DNA from 4 places in the Rhizobium sp. AC44/96 genome. Region 1 is predicted to be linked to each of the others. Evidence: predicted binding sites of a transcription regulator. Region 1 holds the regulator's gene; each other region holds the start of a gene.
What was found. Region 1 encodes PhoB, which activates phosphate uptake and scavenging genes when phosphate is short. Its sites were predicted from a motif close to TGTCATNNANCTGTCAT; they were not measured.

Region 1 (4,631 bases):
CCTTGGGACCAAAGCCTTCCAGGTACTTTTCCTGCCCGCCAGCGGCGATGGTCGCCAGCGTCCGGCCGTGGAATGCACCTTCGAACGTGATGATATGGAAACGCTCGGGGTGACCCTTGGAGAACTGGTAGCGGCGCGCCGTCTTGATCGCGCACTCGAGTGCCTCGGCGCCGGAATTGGTGAAGAACACCTTGTCCGCGAAGGTCGCCTGCGTCAGGCGCTTTGCGAATGTTTCCTGGCCCGGGATTTCATAGATGTTGGACAGGTGCCAGACCTTGTCGGCCTGCGCTTTCAGCGCGCCGACGACATGAGGATGCCCATGACCAACCGACGTCACGGCAACGCCGGCACCAAAATCAAGATATCGCTCGCCAGTTTCGGTGATTAGCCACACGCCCTCTCCTCGCTCGAACCGCAAAGGGGCACGAGAGTAGGTATCATAAAGCGGCGCGGCTTCAGCCATGGCGCGATCTCCTGTCATTGGCTACATCGGACTCCGGCTAAAAAGCGGGTCCAGAAAATTAAAAATGCCGCCTTTCGGCGGCGAGCAGCACTATTTACTTTTCGCACTGCAATGTCAACAAAACTGAGGTTTTAGTGCATGCGTCAAGCTGGCAATCAGGGCGCCTAAATCTATCAACAATTAATGTTGCATAAATGACTCTTCGCGCCAGCAAGTTGGGGAAAACTTGAAATTCGATTCCCCGCGATTCAACCGACTCTTGTCACGGAGTCAGCCTCACACTAGGTTAAAACTCAATTACTAGACTGCATGCGGCGGAACTAGTCACCAAAATCGAGCAAGCGTTTCTTGCCTCGGATACGTCCGGGGCAACGGTGAAGGATTCTGCCTACACCAACGCTAATAAGGCGGAGACAGGGGCATGAACTGGACAGACGAGCGCGTTGAAAAACTGAAGAAGCTGTGGTCCGAAGGCCTGAGCGCCAGCCAGATCGCGGCACAACTTGGCGGTGTAAGCCGCAATGCTGTCATTGGCAAAGTTCACCGCTTGAGCCTGCCGGGCCGGGCCAAGGCCGGCGGCACGTCGACGGCGACAAGAACGCCGAAGCGCGCCACGTCCGCGCCACGCGCTCCGAATTATGCATCCCGGATCACCGCCACCCGCACCGTCACCCGCCAGCAGGGTGCGACGATGCTGAAGGAAGAGATCGACATCGATGCGATCGAAGAAGTCAGCTACCGTCCTGCTGCCAACGTGGTCGTACCGATCTCGCGCCGCCTTGGCCTGACGGAGCTCACGGAACGCACCTGCAAGTGGCCGGTCGGCGATCCGCTGAAGGACGACTTTCACTTCTGCGGCTGTGAATCCCCGGATTCCTCACCTTACTGCACCTATCACCAGCGCATGGCGTACCAGCCGGTGAACGAACGCCGGAAGGCTGCAAACCGGGTCGCTTGATCCGGAAGCCGGATAAGGAATACAAAACGGGCCTTCGCGGCCCGTTTTTTGTTGACTGCGAGACGCGGAAGCTCGCATGCCGTACCAGGCACGGTGCGTATCTATAGGGTGCTTGCCGCTCGGCGGTCGCGCGCACTGGAGTATGCGGTGAAAATAGCCTGCCTACATACGGCCGACAGCAACGTTGCTGTATTCGAGGCCGCGGCACGAGAGATCGGCCTCGCCGAGGGAACGCTTGTCCATGCGGTCCGGCCCGACCTGCTCGCAGACGCCGAACGGTCGGGTGGGCTCACCCGCGACATTGCTCATGAAACCGCTTCGCTGCTGCGATCGCTCGGCCTGACGGCTGATGCCGTTATCCTCACATGCTCGACCCTTGGGCCGTCGGTGGACGCATTGGACGGCACGGTGTCCGTTCCCACCCTTCGCGTCGACGCTGCCTTGGCGGAACAGGCAGTTCAGGCGGGAGGCCGGATCGTCTTCCTCTGCGCGGTTCAAACCACCGTGGAACCAACGGCGCAACTCTTCGCCACGGCAGCCGAGGCAACGCAAACGGCGTTCGAAGTGCGCCTCGTGCCCGGGGCATGGGATCTGTTCAAGGCCGGCAATCGTGATGGATATCTGGCGGTCATTGCCGAGGCGGCAGATGCCGCTTATCGCGAGGGTGCAGCGACCGTTGCTCTCGCCCAGGCGTCGATGGTGGGCGCAGCCGATCTGGTCAAAGATGGTCCCAGACCCCTCAGCAGTCCAGCGGCGGGCCTTGCCGCCGCTGTGACGAGCGTTTCGCGAGACGCCTGAGCCGGCGGCTCGTTCCCACAAGACGAGCCCCCAGCGGCCCGCTCTGCTGGCGGATCGATGGAAGCCTATGCTTCCATCGAGTATCCGGCGCCACGAACGGTGCGGATCACATCCTGCATATTGGAGAAGTTCAGCGCCTTGCGCAGACGCCCGACATGGACGTCGACGGTGCGTTCGTCGACATAGATGTCGTGGCCCCAGACGCCGTCCAGAAGCTGCGAACGCGAGAAGACGCGGCCTGGCGACGCCATGAGGAATTCCAGCAGGCGGAATTCCGTCGGCCCCAGGCGGACTTCACGGCTCTTGCGATGAACGCGGTGGGTTTCGCGATCGAGTTCGATATCGCCGCACTTGAGGAGCGACGAGAGAACTTCCGGCTTGGCGCGGCGTAGCATCGCCTTGACGCGGGCAACCAGCTCGGGTGTCGAGAACGGCTTGACCACGTAGTCGTCGGCGCCGGTGGACAGGCCGCGAACGCGTTCGCTCTCCTCGCCACGGGCCGTCAACATGATGATCGGCAGACGTTCGGTTTCCGGCCGCATGCGCAGGCGACGGCAGAGCTCGATGCCGGACACGCCAGGCAGCATCCAATCGAGGATCAGAAGGTCGGGCGTGCGCTCCTGCAGCCGGATCTCGGCCTCGTCGCCGCGCAGGATGGTGTCGACCTCGAAGCCTTCGGCCTCGAGGTTATAGCGAAGAAGCACGCTCAGGGCCTCTTCGTCTTCAACGACAGCTACTTTAGGTATCATTCGTTTCGGTCTCCTGGGGGCGCGGTCGCGGAACGATTATTCAGTGACTGCGCCGACGGTGTTGGCGGTATCGTCCTTCGGACGTTCGCCTTCCGGCTGGGCACCGGTGGCCATGTAGTAGATGGTTTCGGCAATGTTGGTCGCATGGTCGCCGATGCGCTCGATGTTCTTGGCGCAGAAGAGAAGATGCGTGCAGCTGGTGATGTTGCGCGGATCTTCCATCATGTAGGTGAGCAGCTCGCGAAACAGCGAGGTGTACATCGCGTCGATTTCCTCGTCGCGCTCACGGATCGACTTGGCGCGGTCCGCAGCACGGCTCGTGTAAACGTCGAGAACTTCCTTGAGCTGGACAAGCGCCAGCTCCGAGAGGTGCTCGAGGCCGCGAGCGAGCTTGCGGGGAACGCCGCTGCTCTGCACGGCGATGACGCGCTTTGCAGTGTTCTTGCCAAGATCGCCAACGCGCTCGAGGTCGGCCGCGATGCGGATCGAACCCATGATTTCGCGAAGGTCGGCGGCCATGGGCTGACGACGTGCAATGGTGATGATCGCCTTGTCGCCGATCTCGCGCTCGGCGTGGTCGAGGATCACGTCGTCGGAAATGACCTTCTGGGCGAGCGCCGTGTCGCCGTTCACCAGGGCGCGGACAGCGTCTGAAACCATCTGTTCTGCAAGACCGCCCATTTCCGAAATACGGCGGGACAGGAACTTCAGGTCGTCGTCGTAGGCGGAATAGATATGTGTCGATGCCATGGGGCTTATCCTTGAATGTCCTGAGGGTTACCGTTGCCGGAGATCAACCGAAGCGGCCCATGATGTAGTCCTGGGTGCGCGGGTCATCCGGGTTGGTGAACATCTTGTCTGTGTCGTTTTCCTCGACGAGGTTGCCGAGGTGGAACATGGCGGTACGCTGCGAAACGCGAGCCGCCTGCTGCATCGAGTGTGTGACGATGACGATGGTGTAGCTTTCGCGCAGTTCGTGGATGAGCTCCTCGACCTTGGCGGTGGCGATCGGGTCAAGCGCGGAGCACGGCTCGTCCATCAGGATGACTTCAGGGCTGACCGCAACGGCGCGAGCAATGCAAAGGCGCTGCTGCTGACCGCCGGAGAGGCCGGTGCCGGACTCGTGAACGCGATCCTTCACTTCGTTCCACAGGCCGGCACGCTGCAGGCTGTATTCGACGATCTGGTCCATGTCAGCCTTGCTCTTTGCGAGGCCGTGGATACGCGGGCCGTAAGCGACGTTCTCGTAGATCGTCTTCGGGAACGGGTTCGGCTTCTGGAACACCATGCCGACACGGGCGCGCAGTTCGACCACGTCGATATCCGGATCGTAGATATCATCGCCGTCGAGCGTGATCTTGCCGGTGACGCGGCAATTGTCGATCGTGTCGTTCATGCGGTTCAGGCTGCGCAGGAACGTGGACTTGCCGCAACCGGACGGGCCGATGAGCGCCGTCACGGTATTTTCGCGGATGTTCAGCTTGACGTCGAAGAGCGCGCGCTTCTCGCCGTAGTAAACCGATACGTCCTGGCCAATCATTTTATACGGAATGGTATTCATCTTCTGGTCCAGCGCTTTCTCGACTGCTGCTTCCGTCAACATGTTCATGATGTTTACTCCGTTTACCAGCGGCGCTCAAAGCGACGACGCAGAAGGATAGCT
Region 2 (4,631 bases), on a different contig from region 1:
GTCAAGGTCAACGTCTTCCAGGCAACGACCGGCAAGGTCATGGCCCGCATCGAGGCCGAAGCCTCGAACCCTGTCGTCGACGTGCTGATCTCGGCCTCCTGGGATACGGCCACCGATTTCGCCAAGCGCGGCTGGCTCGTTTCCTACACCAGCCCTAATGCCGCCAAGGTTCCCGATTTCCTGAAGACCGATACGGCCGTCGCACAGGGCATCTCGGCGCTCGGCATCGCCTGGAACACCAAGAGCGAAACGCCGAAGCCGGCCGAATGGGCCGATCTCGCCAAGCCCGAGTACAAGGACCTCGTCAACATTCCGGATCCGGCACAGTCGGGCTCGTCCTTCGAACTGACGGCGGCGCTCGCCGGCCAGGACGATTTCAAGCTCTTCAAGGAGCTGAAGGATAACGGCGCGATCATCGCCGGCGCCAACGCCGAAGCGCTGAACCCGGTTCTGCAGGGCGCCAAGGCCGCCGTCTTCGGCGCGGTCGACTACATCACGCTCGCCGCCAAGGAAAAGGGCGAGAACATCGACGTGATCTTCCCGGCTTCCGGCACCGTCATCGCGCCGCGTCCGGCCATGATCCTCAACTGGTCGAAGAACCAGGACGAGGCCAAGAAGTTCATCGACTACATGCTGTCCGACGAAGGCCAGAAGCTGGTCGCCGCCCAGATGCTGATGCCTGCCCGCAGCGATATCCCGGCCAACCGTCCGCTGATGAGCGACCTGAAGCTCCTGAAGTACGACACCGCCGCCGTCTACGGAAAGCGCAAGGAAACGCTGAAGCAGACCGCCGATATCTTCGGCAGCAAGTAAGGACCAGTTGATGAAGACGAACGGCATCGGCGGCGCGACACCGGCCGCCTGGCTCGCCATCGCGGGTTTGAGCGTCATCGTTGCCGTTCCCTTCATCGCCATCGTCCTGCAGGGCATCTTTCCCGATCTCGGGCAGGGCTCGTTTTCGGGCCCTTTCTCGGCGCTCTTCGCCACGCTCGGCGACAGCGCGCTGATCGGCATGGCCGGCAATACCGTCCTGCTCGGCGGCTGCGTCGTCGTCGCCTCGGCGCTGGTGGCGGTGCCGCTCGGCGTCATCCGGGCGCTCTACCGCGTTCCGCTGGCGCCGCTCTGGGACGTGCTTTTGCTCGTCCCCTTCATGATCCCGCCCTACATCGCCACGCTGGGCTGGATCATGACGCTGCAGCCGCGCGGCTATCTCGAGCAGCTGGCGGGCTTCAACCTCGCGCCCTTCCTGTTCTCGCTCTTCGGCATGACCATGGTCATGGCCTTCAACACCTTTCCGGTGGTCTATTTCGCGGTGTCGCGCACGGTGGAAGCCGTCGGTGCGCGTTATGCCGATGTCGGCCGTGTCTTCGGGGCGACCCCGGCGCGCGCCTTCTGGCGGATCACGCTGCCGCTTTCGGCCCCCGGGCTCGTCGCCAGCCTGATGCTGGTTTTTGCCGCGGCGATCGAGGAATACGGCACGCCGGCAGCGCTTGGCCGCCGCGCCGGCTTCCAGGTTCTGGTCACGGGTATCGACCTGCGCATCTCCGACTGGCCGGTCGATCTGCCGGGCGCCGCGATCCTTTCCATCCTGCTCGTTACCCTGTCGCTGGTGGCTTTCCTGCTGCAGCGCTGGATCCTGTCGCGGCGTTCCTACCAGACGGTCAGCGGCAAGCCGCTCGCCAAGGACAAGCGGCCGCTCGGCGCCTACAAAGTTCTCGTCGTGATCGCGTTTGCGGTCGTTTCGTTCCTCGCCACCGGGCTGCCGCTGCTGGCGATCCTGATGACGGCGCTGTCGCGGACGATCTCCGGCGGGCTGGCCTTCGACAATCTCAGCCTCGACAATTTCGCGGCGGTATTCTCGAACAGCGCCGGCGCCGTGGAAGCGCTCGGCAACAGCTTCTCGCTCGGTATCGGCACCGCCGTCATCACCGGGCTGATCGGCGTCGTCGCCGCCTATACAGTCGTGAAGACGCGGATGCGCGGGCGCATCGCCATCGACATCATGACCATCCTGCCGAACGCGCTTCCCGGCATCGTCGTCGCCGTCGGGCTCATCCTTGCCTGGAACATGCCCTGGCTCCCCGCCACCCCCTACAATACCGGGCTGATCCTGCTGCTCGCCTATTGCTGCATCCTGTTGCCGCAGCCGGTGCGCTACACGGTGGCCGCCTTCCAGCAGATCGGCGACAGCCTGGAGGCCGCCGCGCGGGTGAGCGGCGCCAGCGGCGCCACGGCGTTTCGCCGGATCCTGCTGCCGCTGGTGTTTCCGAGCCTCGCCTCGGCCATGCTGCTCGTCTTCGCGCTGGCGTCGCGCGAGCTCGTTGCTTCCGTGGTCGTGGCGCCCGTCGGCATGCAGACCATCGCCACCTTCATCTGGCGGCAGTTCGAGCAGGGCTCGGTGGGGCTCGGCATGGCCATGGCCTTCGTCGCCATCCTCATCACCACGCTCCTGCCGCTGCTGCTGCTCAGCCTGCTTCGCCGCGGCGGGCTAGTGGCGGAGTGATGCTGCCTGCAATGTGACAGGACTGTCGCCGAAGTTTCGAAAAACCGTCATGCCGCCTTCAAGCCAATGACATGAGGGCTGCTATAGGCTCGGCGCGGGAGAATCGCTCCCGCTTTCGCAAGCCGGATAAGCCGTGGCATGAAACTGACAGAAACGACCCGCCGACGCTTTCTCTCTTCCATGGGAGCGGTTGGCGGATTTGCGGTGGCGGGGCTTGCGATGCCTTACTACGCGCGCGGATCATCCAGCCGACCGGTGTTTACATCAGGTGTTCAATCCGGCGACGTCGATGCCACTTCCGGCGTGATCTGGACGCGTGTGGACCGTCCGTCGCGGCTCCAGGTCGAATATTCGACCACCGACAAGTTTGCCAATGCCGTAAGGCTGGCGCCGCTCGACGTCACCCATGAGACCGACCTTGCCGGCAAGCTGCTGCTGCAGGGCCTGCCTGCGGATCAGGAGATCTTCTACCGATTCCGCGCGGCCGACCTGCAGGACCTCAACAGCGTATCCGAACCGATCTTGGGGCAATTCCGGACCGCGCCGACGCAAAAGCGCAGCATCCGTTTTGTCTGGTCCGGCGACACGGCCGGGCAGGGATGGGGCATCGATGACGAGGGGATGAGGACCTATTCGACAATCGCCTATCACCGGCCGGATTTCATGATCCACTCCGGCGATACCATCTATGCCGACAATCCAATTCCCGACGAGATCAGCCTTCGCGATGGGGGTGTCTGGAAGAACAGCATCGTCACCGAGGCCAAGCGCGAGATTGCCCAGACGCTCGAGCAATTTCGCGGGCAGTGGACCTATAATCTGCTTGACGACCACGTGAAGGGACTGAACGCGGTCTGTCCGGTCTTCTACCAGTGGGACGATCACGAGGTGCTGAATAACTGGTCGCCTTCGACCGATCTCCGCGACGACGCTCGCTACAGGGAAAAATCAGTCACGACACTCTCCGCCCGTGCCAGCCGTGCATTTCATGAGATGACGCCGACGCGCTACGTGGCGGAGGAACCGGGGCGGATCTATCGCAAGGTCGCCTACGGGCCGTTGCTTGACGTGTTCTTCGTTGACCTGCGCTCCTATCGCGGGCCGAACAGCCATGGTCTTGATGCGGAACCGACGCCGGATTCTCGGCTGCTCGGTGAGAAGCAGGTGGCGTGGTTGAAGCGGGAACTGGTGCGCTCGACGGCGACCTGGAAGGTGATCGCCTGCGACCTGCCGATCGGCCTGGTGATCTGGGACGATTACGGCAAGCGAAAGGGATCGGAGTCGTTTTCGAACGGCGACAACGGCGCGCCCCTCGGTCGTGAACTGGAGTTCGCCGATCTTCTCCGCTTTATCCGCGATGCCGGCATCACAAACATGATCTGGCTGACGGCCGACGTGCACTATGCGGCTGCGCATTACTACGATCCCGGCAAGGCGAAATTTCGCGAGTTCCTGCCGTTTTGGGAGTTCGTTGCCGGGCCGCTGCATTCCGGCACCTATGGACCACAGGAACTCGACATGACCTTTGGGCCAGAGGTGAAATTCATGAAGGCGGCACCGGGCGGAGCCGAGCAGAACCTGCCGCCCTCGGCCGGCATGCAGTTTTTCGGGCTGATCGATATCGATGGACAGACCGAGCAACTGACCGTCCGCCTGATGGACCGGAACGATACCGAGCTCTGGCGCACGGTTCTTGACCCCGACGTGTCGAGTTAATGCATGCATTCCTTTCATTCCGGGCTCCCCCCTTTCGCAAAGGCGAAAAACACTGTATGAGCCGCCCAAATGAAATTGGCGCCTTCTCCCAGCGCGGCGCCCCAGCCTCAGAGATTTGAACATATGGCACTTCGCAACATCGCGATTATCGCGCACGTTGACCATGGCAAGACGACATTGGTTGACGAACTCCTGAAACAGTCCGGCTCGTTCCGCGAGAACCAGCGCGTTGCAGAACGCGTCATGGACTCCAACGACCTGGAAAAGGAACGCGGCATCACGATCCTTGCCAAGGCGACCTCGGTCGAGTGGAAGGGTGTTCGCATCAACATCGTCGACACCCCCGGCCACGCCGACTTCGGCGGTGAAGTCGAGCGTATCCTGTCGATGGTGGATGGCGCGATCGTTCTGG
Region 3 (4,631 bases), on a different contig from region 1:
TTCGGCACGCCGCAGGCATTCGCCAAGAACGTCGAGCTGGAGTACCAGCGCAACGGCGAGCGCTACCGCTTCCTGAAGTGGGGCCAGCAGGCGTTCAAGAATTTCCGCGTCGTTCCTCCGGGCACCGGCATCTGTCACCAGGTCAACCTCGAATATCTCGGCCAGACCGTCTGGACGAAGGAAGAGGATGGCGAGACCATCGCTTATCCCGATACCTGCGTCGGCACCGACAGCCACACGACGATGATCAATGGTCTCGGCGTTCTCGGCTGGGGCGTCGGCGGGATCGAAGCGGAAGCGGCCATGCTCGGCCAGCCGGTCTCGATGCTCCTGCCTGAAGTTATCGGCTTCAAGCTCACCGGCAAGCTCAAGGAAGGCGTCACGGCGACCGACCTCGTGCTGATGGTCGTGCAGATGCTGCGCAAGAAGGGCGTTGTCTCCAAGTTCGTCGAATTCTTCGGCCCTGGCATGGACAACATGCCGCTCGCCGACCGCGCGACCATCGGCAACATGGGTCCGGAATACGGCGCGACCTGCGGCTTCTTCCCGGTTGACGGCGAAACCATCAACTACCTCAACATGTCGGGCCGCACCAAGGAACGCATTGCGCTGGTTGAAGCCTACTCCAAGGCTCAGGGCATGTGGCGCGAAGGCGACGGCTCCGACCTCGTCTTCACCGACACGCTGGAACTCGATCTCGGCGACGTCGTGCCCGCCATGGCCGGCCCGAAGCGTCCGGAAGGTCGCATCCCGCTCGAGAACATCGCGTCCGGTTTCGCCGGCTCGATGGATGCCGATTACAAGAAGCCCGGCCAGTTGTCGAACCGCTATGCGGTCGACGGCACCGACTTCGATCTCGGCCACGGCGACGTGGCGATCGCTGCCATCACCTCCTGCACCAACACCTCGAACCCGTCGGTTCTGATCGCCGCAGGCCTTCTCGCTCGCAACGCCGTTGCCAAGGGCCTGAAGACTAAGCCGTGGGTGAAGACCTCGCTGGCACCAGGATCTCAGGTCGTCGGTGAATATCTGGCGAAGTCCGGCCTGCAGGCCGATCTCGACAAGCTCGGCTTCAACCTCGTCGGCTTCGGCTGCACGACCTGCATCGGCAACTCCGGTCCGCTGCCGGCGCCGATCTCGAAGACGATCAACGACAAGGGCCTGATCGTTTCGGGCGTTCTGTCCGGTAACCGTAACTTCGAAGGTCGTATCTCGCCCGACGTTCAGGCGAACTACCTAGCCTCCCCGCCGCTCGTCGTCGCCTATGCGCTTGCCGGTACGGTCCAGAAGGACCTGACCAAGGAGCCGATCGGTGAAGACCAGAACGGCAACCCTGTCTACCTCAAGGACATCTGGCCGACCTCGCACGAAGTGCAGGAGTTCATCCAGAAGTACGTCACCCGCGAACTTTACGAAACGAAGTACGCAGACGTGTTCAAGGGCGACGAAAACTGGCAGGCCGTCAACGTGCCGGCCGGGCAGACCTACGCCTGGGACGACAAGTCGACCTACGTGCAGAACCCGCCTTACTTCGTGGGCATGGGCAAGACCGGCTCGGGCATTTCCGACATCAAGGGTGCGCGCGTTCTCGGCCTCTTCGGCGACAAGATCACCACCGACCACATTTCGCCGGCCGGTTCGATCAAGGCTGCGTCTCCGGCCGGTGCTTACCTGCTTGAGAACAATGTCGGCGTTGCTGACTTCAACCAGTACGGCACGCGTCGTGGCAACCATGAAGTGATGATGCGCGGCACCTTTGCCAACATCCGCATTCGCAACCACATGCTCGGCCCGAACGGCAAGGAAGGTGGCTACACCATCCATTACCCGTCGAAGGAAGAGGAATCGATCTACGACGCGGCCATGCAGTACAAGGCCGAAGGCGTTCCGCTCGTCATCTTCGCAGGTGTCGAATACGGCAACGGCTCGTCCCGTGACTGGGCGGCGAAGGGCACCAACCTGCTCGGCGTCAAGGCCGTGATCGCGCAGTCCTTCGAGCGTATCCACCGCTCGAACCTGGTCGGCATGGGTGTCATCCCCTTCGTCTTCGAAGAGGGAACGACTTGGGCAAGCCTCGGCCTGAAGGGCGACGAAATCGTCACCATCGAAGGTCTCGAGAACATCAAGCCACGCGAGAAGAAGATCGCCAAGATCACCTATGGCGACGGTTCCGTGAAGGAAGTGCCGCTCTTGTCGCGCGTCGATACGCTCGACGAGGTCATCTACCTCAACAACGGCGGCATCCTGCAGACGGTTCTTCGCGACCTCGCCGCCTGATTTTTAACTGCTATCAGTGATAATGGCCGCCGGAGAGAGATTTCCGGCGGCTTTTGCTTGCGCTGGCGGTATTGACCGCGCGGCTCACGACGATGTGTTTCGGCGTTGCTTGCAGGAGCCCCGTCTCACCCGTTCGTGACTTTTCGTTTGGATCGGGAGCGACTATCTCTACGTTCATAAATCGGAACCTGCAGTCATTTAGCTGGACTGTCGGGTGCTGAAGAAAAAGGTGCAGGTGAATGTCCGCGCGGTTTTTGATTTCGCTGATTGCAGGCGTGGCCCTTGCGGGTCCGCTTTTTGCGCAAGATGCGCCGAAAGGCGTTGTCGAGCTCTTTACCGCTCAGGGATGTTCATCCTGTCCGCCGGCTGATGCCGCTTTCCGCAAGCTGGTAGAGCGCGGCGACGTGATTGCCCTCGCCTATCACGTCGATTACTGGAATTACCTCGGCTGGGCCGATACCCTGAGTTCGAAGGAAAACACCGAACGTCAGTATGGCTACGCGCGCACGATGGGGCGCAGCAACGTCTATACGCCGCAGGTCGTGGTCAACGGTCGTGATCATGTGGCGGGCGCCGATCTCAACGGCATTACTAGCAAGCTCGATAGCTTTGTCACCGAAGGCAAAGGCCTGACGGTGCCTGTCAACGCTCGCATCAAAGATGACGAGCTGGAGATCAAAATCGGTGCCGGGCCAGGGAAAGCCAACGTCGTGATGGTCTATTTCGATCGCGAGAAGACGATCGATGTCGAAAAGGGCGAAAACAGCGGCCAGAAGATTGCCTATCTGAACAGCGTGACCGACGTTGAAACGGTCGGTATGTGGGATGGCAAGGAAACGAGCTTGACGCTACCCGCCAATGTCATGCAGAAGCCTGATCTTGAAGGTTGCGCGATTCTTCTACAGTCTTCTACCGTGGATGGAACGCCGTCGGCAATTCTTGGCGCGACGGTCATCATGGCTGGCAAGAACATCTGAAGAGTTTCACCTGCTTTGGCAGGTGGAAAACGGGGCGGCCCGGCTGATCGTATTCGGGGCTGGGGTTAAGGTCGATACGGTCAGCCGGGCCCTTTGGCGCGCTGGCGCCAAACTTTCACATTGCCTTCGAATCAGGTGAGGCGATGCGCAGTGTTGATTTTGCAGCGAATCTTGATGACCCGCAGCGCGTTGGGGGGAATTTCCCTTGCAAATGAGGCGCTGTTTTGACTGAATTACGGCGCTCGGGAGATTGCACAGAGTATGCTTAATGTGACCGGCCGGCCGCTTGCAATTTGTAAACGCTAAGGCAAACTGTCATTCTCCTGTCACAAGCGGAGGCCCTGGGAGACCTGATGACAGATCAGCCGGATTTGCGGCACGGCGAGAGCCGGACAGCCGACAGCAGTTCCCCAATCGTGGATCTCAAGGAATACAAGCAGAGCAAGGATCCGCTTCCGGTCACCTTTCATCGCCGCGAACTCGATGCGATCCTTTGGATCTACGGCCGGATGGTCGGTGAAGGCGAATGGCGGGACTATGCGATCGACCACCTGAAGGACCGCGCGGTCTTTTCGGTGTTCAAGCGTTCCGGCGAGATGCCGCTTTTCCGTATCGAGAAGAACCCGAAGCTGGCCGCAAAGCAGGGCGCGTTCTCGGTGGTCAACACGCACGGCGTCATTCTGAAGCGCGGACACGAGCTGCCGCAGGTTCTGAAGGTCTTCAACAAGACCCTCAAGCTCGTTGAGACGTGAGGGCGCTCACTCCCTGAAGAGACTGCCGGGGTAAGCATCCAGGTCAGGTTCTGATGCCGTGCCGTCGCCAAGGACGCGCTGCATGATCATCGTATCCAGCCAACGTCCGTGCTTGTAGCCTGTACCCTTGAGCAGGCCTGCTTCCTGGAAGCCCACCGCCTTGTGGAGCGTAATAGAGGCCGGGTGGGCGCCACCGATCACCGCGGTCATCTGGCGAAAACCAAGCGCTGCGCACCGCTTCACGATCTCCTCCAGAAGCATCTTGCCGATTCCGCGCCCACGCGCCTCAGGGGCCAGATAGATCGAATCCTCGACCATCCATCGATAGGCAGGGCGCGTGCGAAATGCCGATGCGTAGGCGTAGCCCAGCAAGCTGTCCGCCTCATCGACTGCTGCAATGTAGGGATAATGCTGACCGGTGATCGCCGAGAACCGTGCTGCCATCTCCGCCTCTGTCGGTGGAGCTATTTCGTAACTTGCGACGCCATTCAGCACGGCCTCGCTGTAGATGGCGGTCACAGCACCGAGATCGGAAGGTGATACGTCGCGGATGGAAACAGGCATTCGAACAGGCCGGCAATTGATGAAGACGAGACTTCAGATCATTCGCCGGAACGTCGCGCAA
Region 4 (4,631 bases), on a different contig from region 1:
CGTTCTCGTCATCCGAGTTGCCGTAGCTGACGGCCATGACCGCGCCATCCTTGGTCATCAGCGCTTCCGTCAGGCCCGGTGCCTTCGTATCGGCATCGACGATCTGGCTGGCATGGGCGTGGTCTGCCGTAACGATCACCAGCGTATCGCCGGCTTCCTGCGCGAACTTCAGCGCTTCCTGCACGGCTTCGTCGAGATCGACCGTCTCGCCGATCTGGCCGCATGGGTTGGCGGCATGGTCCTGCTTGTCGATCGAAGCGCCTTCGACCTGCAGGAAGAAGCCCTTCTCATTGGTGCGCAACAGTTCGATCGCCTTGGCGGTCATCTGAGCCAGCGTCGGCGTAGCGGCTGTACGCTTCTCGTTCGGCTTGCAGACGACTGGCTCCTTCTCGACGTTGCCGTAGTGGCTCGCCTTCGGACCTTCCCAGCGAACAGGCATGTTGCCATCCGCGAAGAGACCGAGCACCGGCGCATCGTTGTTGGCCTGCTTCACAGCCTGCAGTTCGTCCAGATTGGAGACGAGCTTGTAGCCACGCTCTTCGGCCTGCTGGCGCAGGGTCTTGCTCTTCCATTCGCCCGCCTTCGCGGTTTCGCCGAAGCTCTTGGCGCCGCCACCGAGCGTTACGTCGGCACGCGCATTCAGCAGCTGCTCGGTGATCGAGCCCTTGCCGCCGTTTTCAAGCGCATTGCTGGCGCACTTCTCGGAAGTGGCTTCCGGGCCGTAGCACTTGCGCTGCGTCACGTGAGCGATCTGCACGGCTGGCGTTGCATCCTGCAATTCCGCCGTCGAGACGTTCCCGGTCCCGAGGCCGGCAGCCTTTGCCTTCTCCAGCAGCGTCTCGTGCGCTGCCTCATGAATATCGACGCCGATCGCGCCATTATAGCTCTTCACGCCTGTTGCCCAAGCCGTGCCTGAGGCAGCCGAGTCCGTGACGTAGGTCGGCTTGCCGGTCTTCTTGTCGAGCGAGTAATGCGTGTACTGGCCGGTGATCGGCAGGGCGTCGATACCCTTGAAATACTGGCCGGCGCCAACGGCATAGTTGCGCGCGATGGTGATCTCGGAATCGCCCATGCCGTCGCCGATGAGCAGGATCACATTCTTCGGACGACCATCGACGATCGCGCCGCGGAACGCTTCGGTAATGTCGCCGGAGAGGCGGCGTGCGCCTGCAGGTGCGCTCAACTCGCCGCTTGCGGCGCGCTCGAGAAGCTTGCCGGCAGCATCGTCAGCGCGGCTCGGCTGGATCGCGACGGTTGCAAGCAAGACGGCGGCAATGACCTGCGGCAAGTGATAACGAAGTTTGGTCTGCATGGCTAAATCTCCTTTGACAATACGCACCACCCCGGAGGGTGCGCGCGCCTTATCCCCCGCCGGCATGAAGCACATATGACAAAGTCAGCTTTTTTCGCGCGTAACGCGAGTGACCCGCATCGGGGAGGTGTCGTCCACACCCCTCACCTCAGATATAGCGGTCTGGAAGATACTATTCAGCGGCGGGACGCAGGTCGTCGCTATCAGGGGCATTCGCATCGCCCGGCGCGGTCTGGCAGTTCATGTCTGGGAACGCGACGATCCGCTTGCCGGAAAAATCCGTATGGACGACGACCGTGCCCTGCTCCTCGAAATAACCCAGCAGACGCCTCGCGCGACGCGCCGAGTGCGTGCCGTAGGCACGGGCAATCCGCGCGTCCGAAGGGCACGGCTCGCCGCAGACAGCAGCCTTTGCCAGCATCAGGAAGACGCCCTGCAGGTCATCGGTCACGCCTGAGGACAGGGAAAGCGCCGTCGCCCAGGCTTCGGTCTCCGCCGTGGCGGCATCGACACCCGACCGGGAGATCGCGACGCGACGCCGGAACTCCGCCATCGACATCGGCGGGCCGGGAACGCGGCGCATGCGCACGCGCACGAGAAACTCCTGATAAAGCACGGAATCCGTACGGAAAGCCGAACCCGGGTCATCAAGGATTTCGTTGAGAACAGCCGCAAGCCGCTCCTCGCGCTCTTCGGCGGAAAACTCCGGTTGGCTCACACGTGGCTCTGAAGGCTGGGACACCGCAGCGGGCGCGGACCGTGACAGCTCCGCCAGAATATCGGTGGTCGGTCGAGGCGCAGGCGCCGCGCGCCGCACGAGCGGGCGCTGGAACTCTTCCGGATCGGGCGTGAAAATCAGGTCTTCGACGTCGTGCGGCGCATCCGGCAACGGCATGAGCTTCGGGCTCGACGAGCGCGCCGACGTCTCGACCATGCCGATCTGGATCGGCAACGGGCGGCGTGAAAGAGCCGGTCCAAGGGCGACGAAATTGCCGCGCTTGAGATCGCGGAACATTTCGGCCTGGCGTCGGTCCATACCGAGAAGGTCGGCGGCGCGGGCCATGTCGATATCGAGGAAGGTACGCCCCATCAGGAAGTTGGAGGCTTCCGCCGCAACGTTCTTGGCGAGCTTGGCAAGCCGCTGCGTAGCGATGACGCCTGCCAGTCCGCGCTTACGCCCACGGCACATCAGGTTGGTCATCGCGCCAAGCGACATCTTGCGGGCGTCCTCGGACACATCGCCACCGACGGACGGCGCAAACATCTGCGCCTCGTCGACAACGACGAGTACAGGATACCAGTACTCACGATCGGCATCGAACATGCCGTTGAGGAAGGCCGCCGCCGCGCGCATCTGCTGCTCGATGTCGAGGCCTTCCAGCGTCAACACGCAGGAAACACGATGCTGGCGAATGCGGTTGGCAATGCCGGCAAGCTCGGCCTCGGTCCGCTCACCATCGATGACGACGTGCCCGAACTTGTCGCTCAGCGTGACGAAATCGCCCTCGGGGTCGATGATGATCTGTTGCACCCACTGAGCGGATTGCTCAAGCAGACGGCGCAGAAGGTGCGATTTTCCGGAGCCGGAGTTGCCCTGTACGAGCAGACGGGTCGCCAGAAGCTCCTCGATATCGAGCGTGGCCGGATTTCCGCCGGACGCCGTTCCCATATCGATACCAACCTGCAAGTCCAATTCCCCTTACGATAGCAACATCACTCTCTAACAGATTCGCCGAATGATGCTCCCGCTCTTCGACAAAACCCACAGCCAATCAGCAAGCGCTTACGCCGCTTTATCCGCAAGAATATCCGCCTGCCCTTTTTCCGCGCTCGGAGCAAGCATCCGGGTAAATGCGAGGCTCACAGCCAGCGGCACAAGAAGAACCGCCAAGCCAACCCTCAATCCCCAGAGCTCACCGGCAAAGCCGATCAGCGGCGGACCGATCAGGAAGCCGAGAAGCGCCATGAACGACAGAATAGCGACGCTGGCCGCCGCAGGCCGGTCCGTCAGGCTTGCCGCTGCGGTGACCGCCAGCGGGAAGCCCACCGACACCCCAAAGCCTATCGCCGCAAAACCTACGAGCGCCGTCAACGTGTTTGGAGCGAGCAGGACGATCAGCAAGCCAAGCAACGCTGCGCAACCGCAAACCCGGGCGATGGCAACCGCGCCGAACCGCGCTTTCATATGGTCGCCACCGAACCGCCCTGCGGCGACAAGGCAGGCAAAGATGGAATAGCCGAGACCCGTCACGGCTCCGCCGGCCAACAGAACCTCTTTCAGGTAGACCGCCGACCAGTCGGCGATCGCCCCTTCCGTCATCGTGATCCCGAAGGTGAAGGCGCAGATTCCGAGAAGCGCAACGCTCGGCAGCTTGAACGGCGCGCGAGCCCCCTCGGAGACTGCAGCCGGGGCCGTAGCATCCGCCGGCAGGCGAACGCTTGCGGCAAGCGCCACCGGCAGCACCAGCAATGCAACGACCGCGATGGACCATTGTGCCGGCAATTGGAGAGCCACCGCGCCAGCGCCAATCAGGCTGCCCGCCATGATGCCGAGGCTCCAGAAACCATGGCATCGGCTCATGATCACCAGGCCGGTGATCTTCTCGGCGCGATCGGCCTCCACATTGAGGCCGAGTTCAAGCGTCGAGAGCGCGACACCGACGACAGCCAGGGCCGCGAACAACGTCACGATGCTGTCCGCAAAGGCCGGAAGGGCAACGACGGCCAGAAACACCGCAAAGCCATAGATGACCGTGGCGCGCCCGCCGATCCGGGATACGAACCGGCCGGCGAAGGGCAGCGTCAGGAGGATGCCGACCGGCATGCCGAGCAAAGCGATGGCGAGATCGGCCGGTCCGAGACCAAGCCTCGTCTGAATATCGGGGATGCGTGGCAACCAGCTGCCGAACGCGATCGGCTGCAGGAAGAAGATCAACATCACAAGTCTTTGAAGCGGCATCACGCATCCCTTTGTTCGCCCACCAGTGACAACGGCAGGCGATTCCCCGTCGGCAAGCTTGCGTGATCAGTCCGTCGAAAGAAAGCGCAAATCGCCCCGTCAGCGGGTGCTCAGGCCGAACCCCTGCATCAGCCGCTTCGTTGGAAAATCCGGGTTTCCTGACGTGAAGACGGCATAGTCGAAATTGTCCGGATGAACGGCGTCGGCAACCTGCGGCACGAGGCTCCGCGCACGCCGGGCAATCGCCTCCGCCGGGTCGAGCCAGTCGACAGGCCAAGGCGCAAGACGCCGGAAGACATTTGCCATGAAGGGATAGTGCGTGCAGGCGAGCACGACGATATCGGTCTTCCGGCTATCCTG

Region 2: A6U87_RS27490 (alkaline phosphatase) is a predicted target of PhoB. The motif match lies at 2,549-2,565, and genes of this name have one in related genera.
Region 3: A6U87_RS27620 (DUF2794 domain-containing protein) is a predicted target of PhoB. The motif match lies at 3,568-3,584, and genes of this name have one in related genera.
Region 4: phoA (alkaline phosphatase) is a predicted target of PhoB. The motif match lies at 1,377-1,393, and genes of this name have one in related genera.

Annotation. Positions count from the first base shown of each region.
Region 1 covers NZ_LXKO01000001.1:214,716-219,346, reverse strand. Annotated here, with positions in the region: gene A6U87_RS01040 (aspartate aminotransferase family protein) at 1-463, opposite strand, end outside; gene A6U87_RS01035 (GcrA family cell cycle regulator) at 885-1,421, shown strand; gene A6U87_RS01030 (aspartate/glutamate racemase family protein) at 1,569-2,219, shown strand; gene phoB (phosphate regulon transcriptional regulator PhoB) at 2,285-2,968, opposite strand; gene phoU (phosphate signaling complex protein PhoU) at 3,005-3,718, opposite strand; gene pstB (phosphate ABC transporter ATP-binding protein PstB) at 3,762-4,577, opposite strand; gene pstA (phosphate ABC transporter permease PstA) at 4,592-4,631, opposite strand, start outside.
Region 2 covers NZ_LXKO01000041.1:123,925-128,555, reverse strand. Annotated here, with positions in the region: gene A6U87_RS27500 (ABC transporter substrate-binding protein) at 1-813, shown strand, start outside; gene A6U87_RS27495 (iron ABC transporter permease) at 824-2,503, shown strand; gene A6U87_RS27490 (alkaline phosphatase) at 2,642-4,219, shown strand; gene typA (translational GTPase TypA) at 4,343-4,631, shown strand, end outside.
Region 3 covers NZ_LXKO01000041.1:150,487-155,117, reverse strand. Annotated here, with positions in the region: gene acnA (aconitate hydratase AcnA) at 1-2,277, shown strand, start outside; gene A6U87_RS27625 (thioredoxin family protein) at 2,517-3,254, shown strand; gene A6U87_RS27620 (DUF2794 domain-containing protein) at 3,608-4,006, shown strand; gene A6U87_RS27615 (GNAT family N-acetyltransferase) at 4,013-4,570, opposite strand.
Region 4 covers NZ_LXKO01000037.1:98,377-103,007, forward strand. Annotated here, with positions in the region: gene phoA (alkaline phosphatase) at 1-1,312, opposite strand, end outside; gene A6U87_RS24310 (ATP-binding protein) at 1,485-2,999, opposite strand; gene A6U87_RS24315 (MFS transporter) at 3,096-4,271, opposite strand; gene murI (glutamate racemase) at 4,371-4,631, opposite strand, start outside.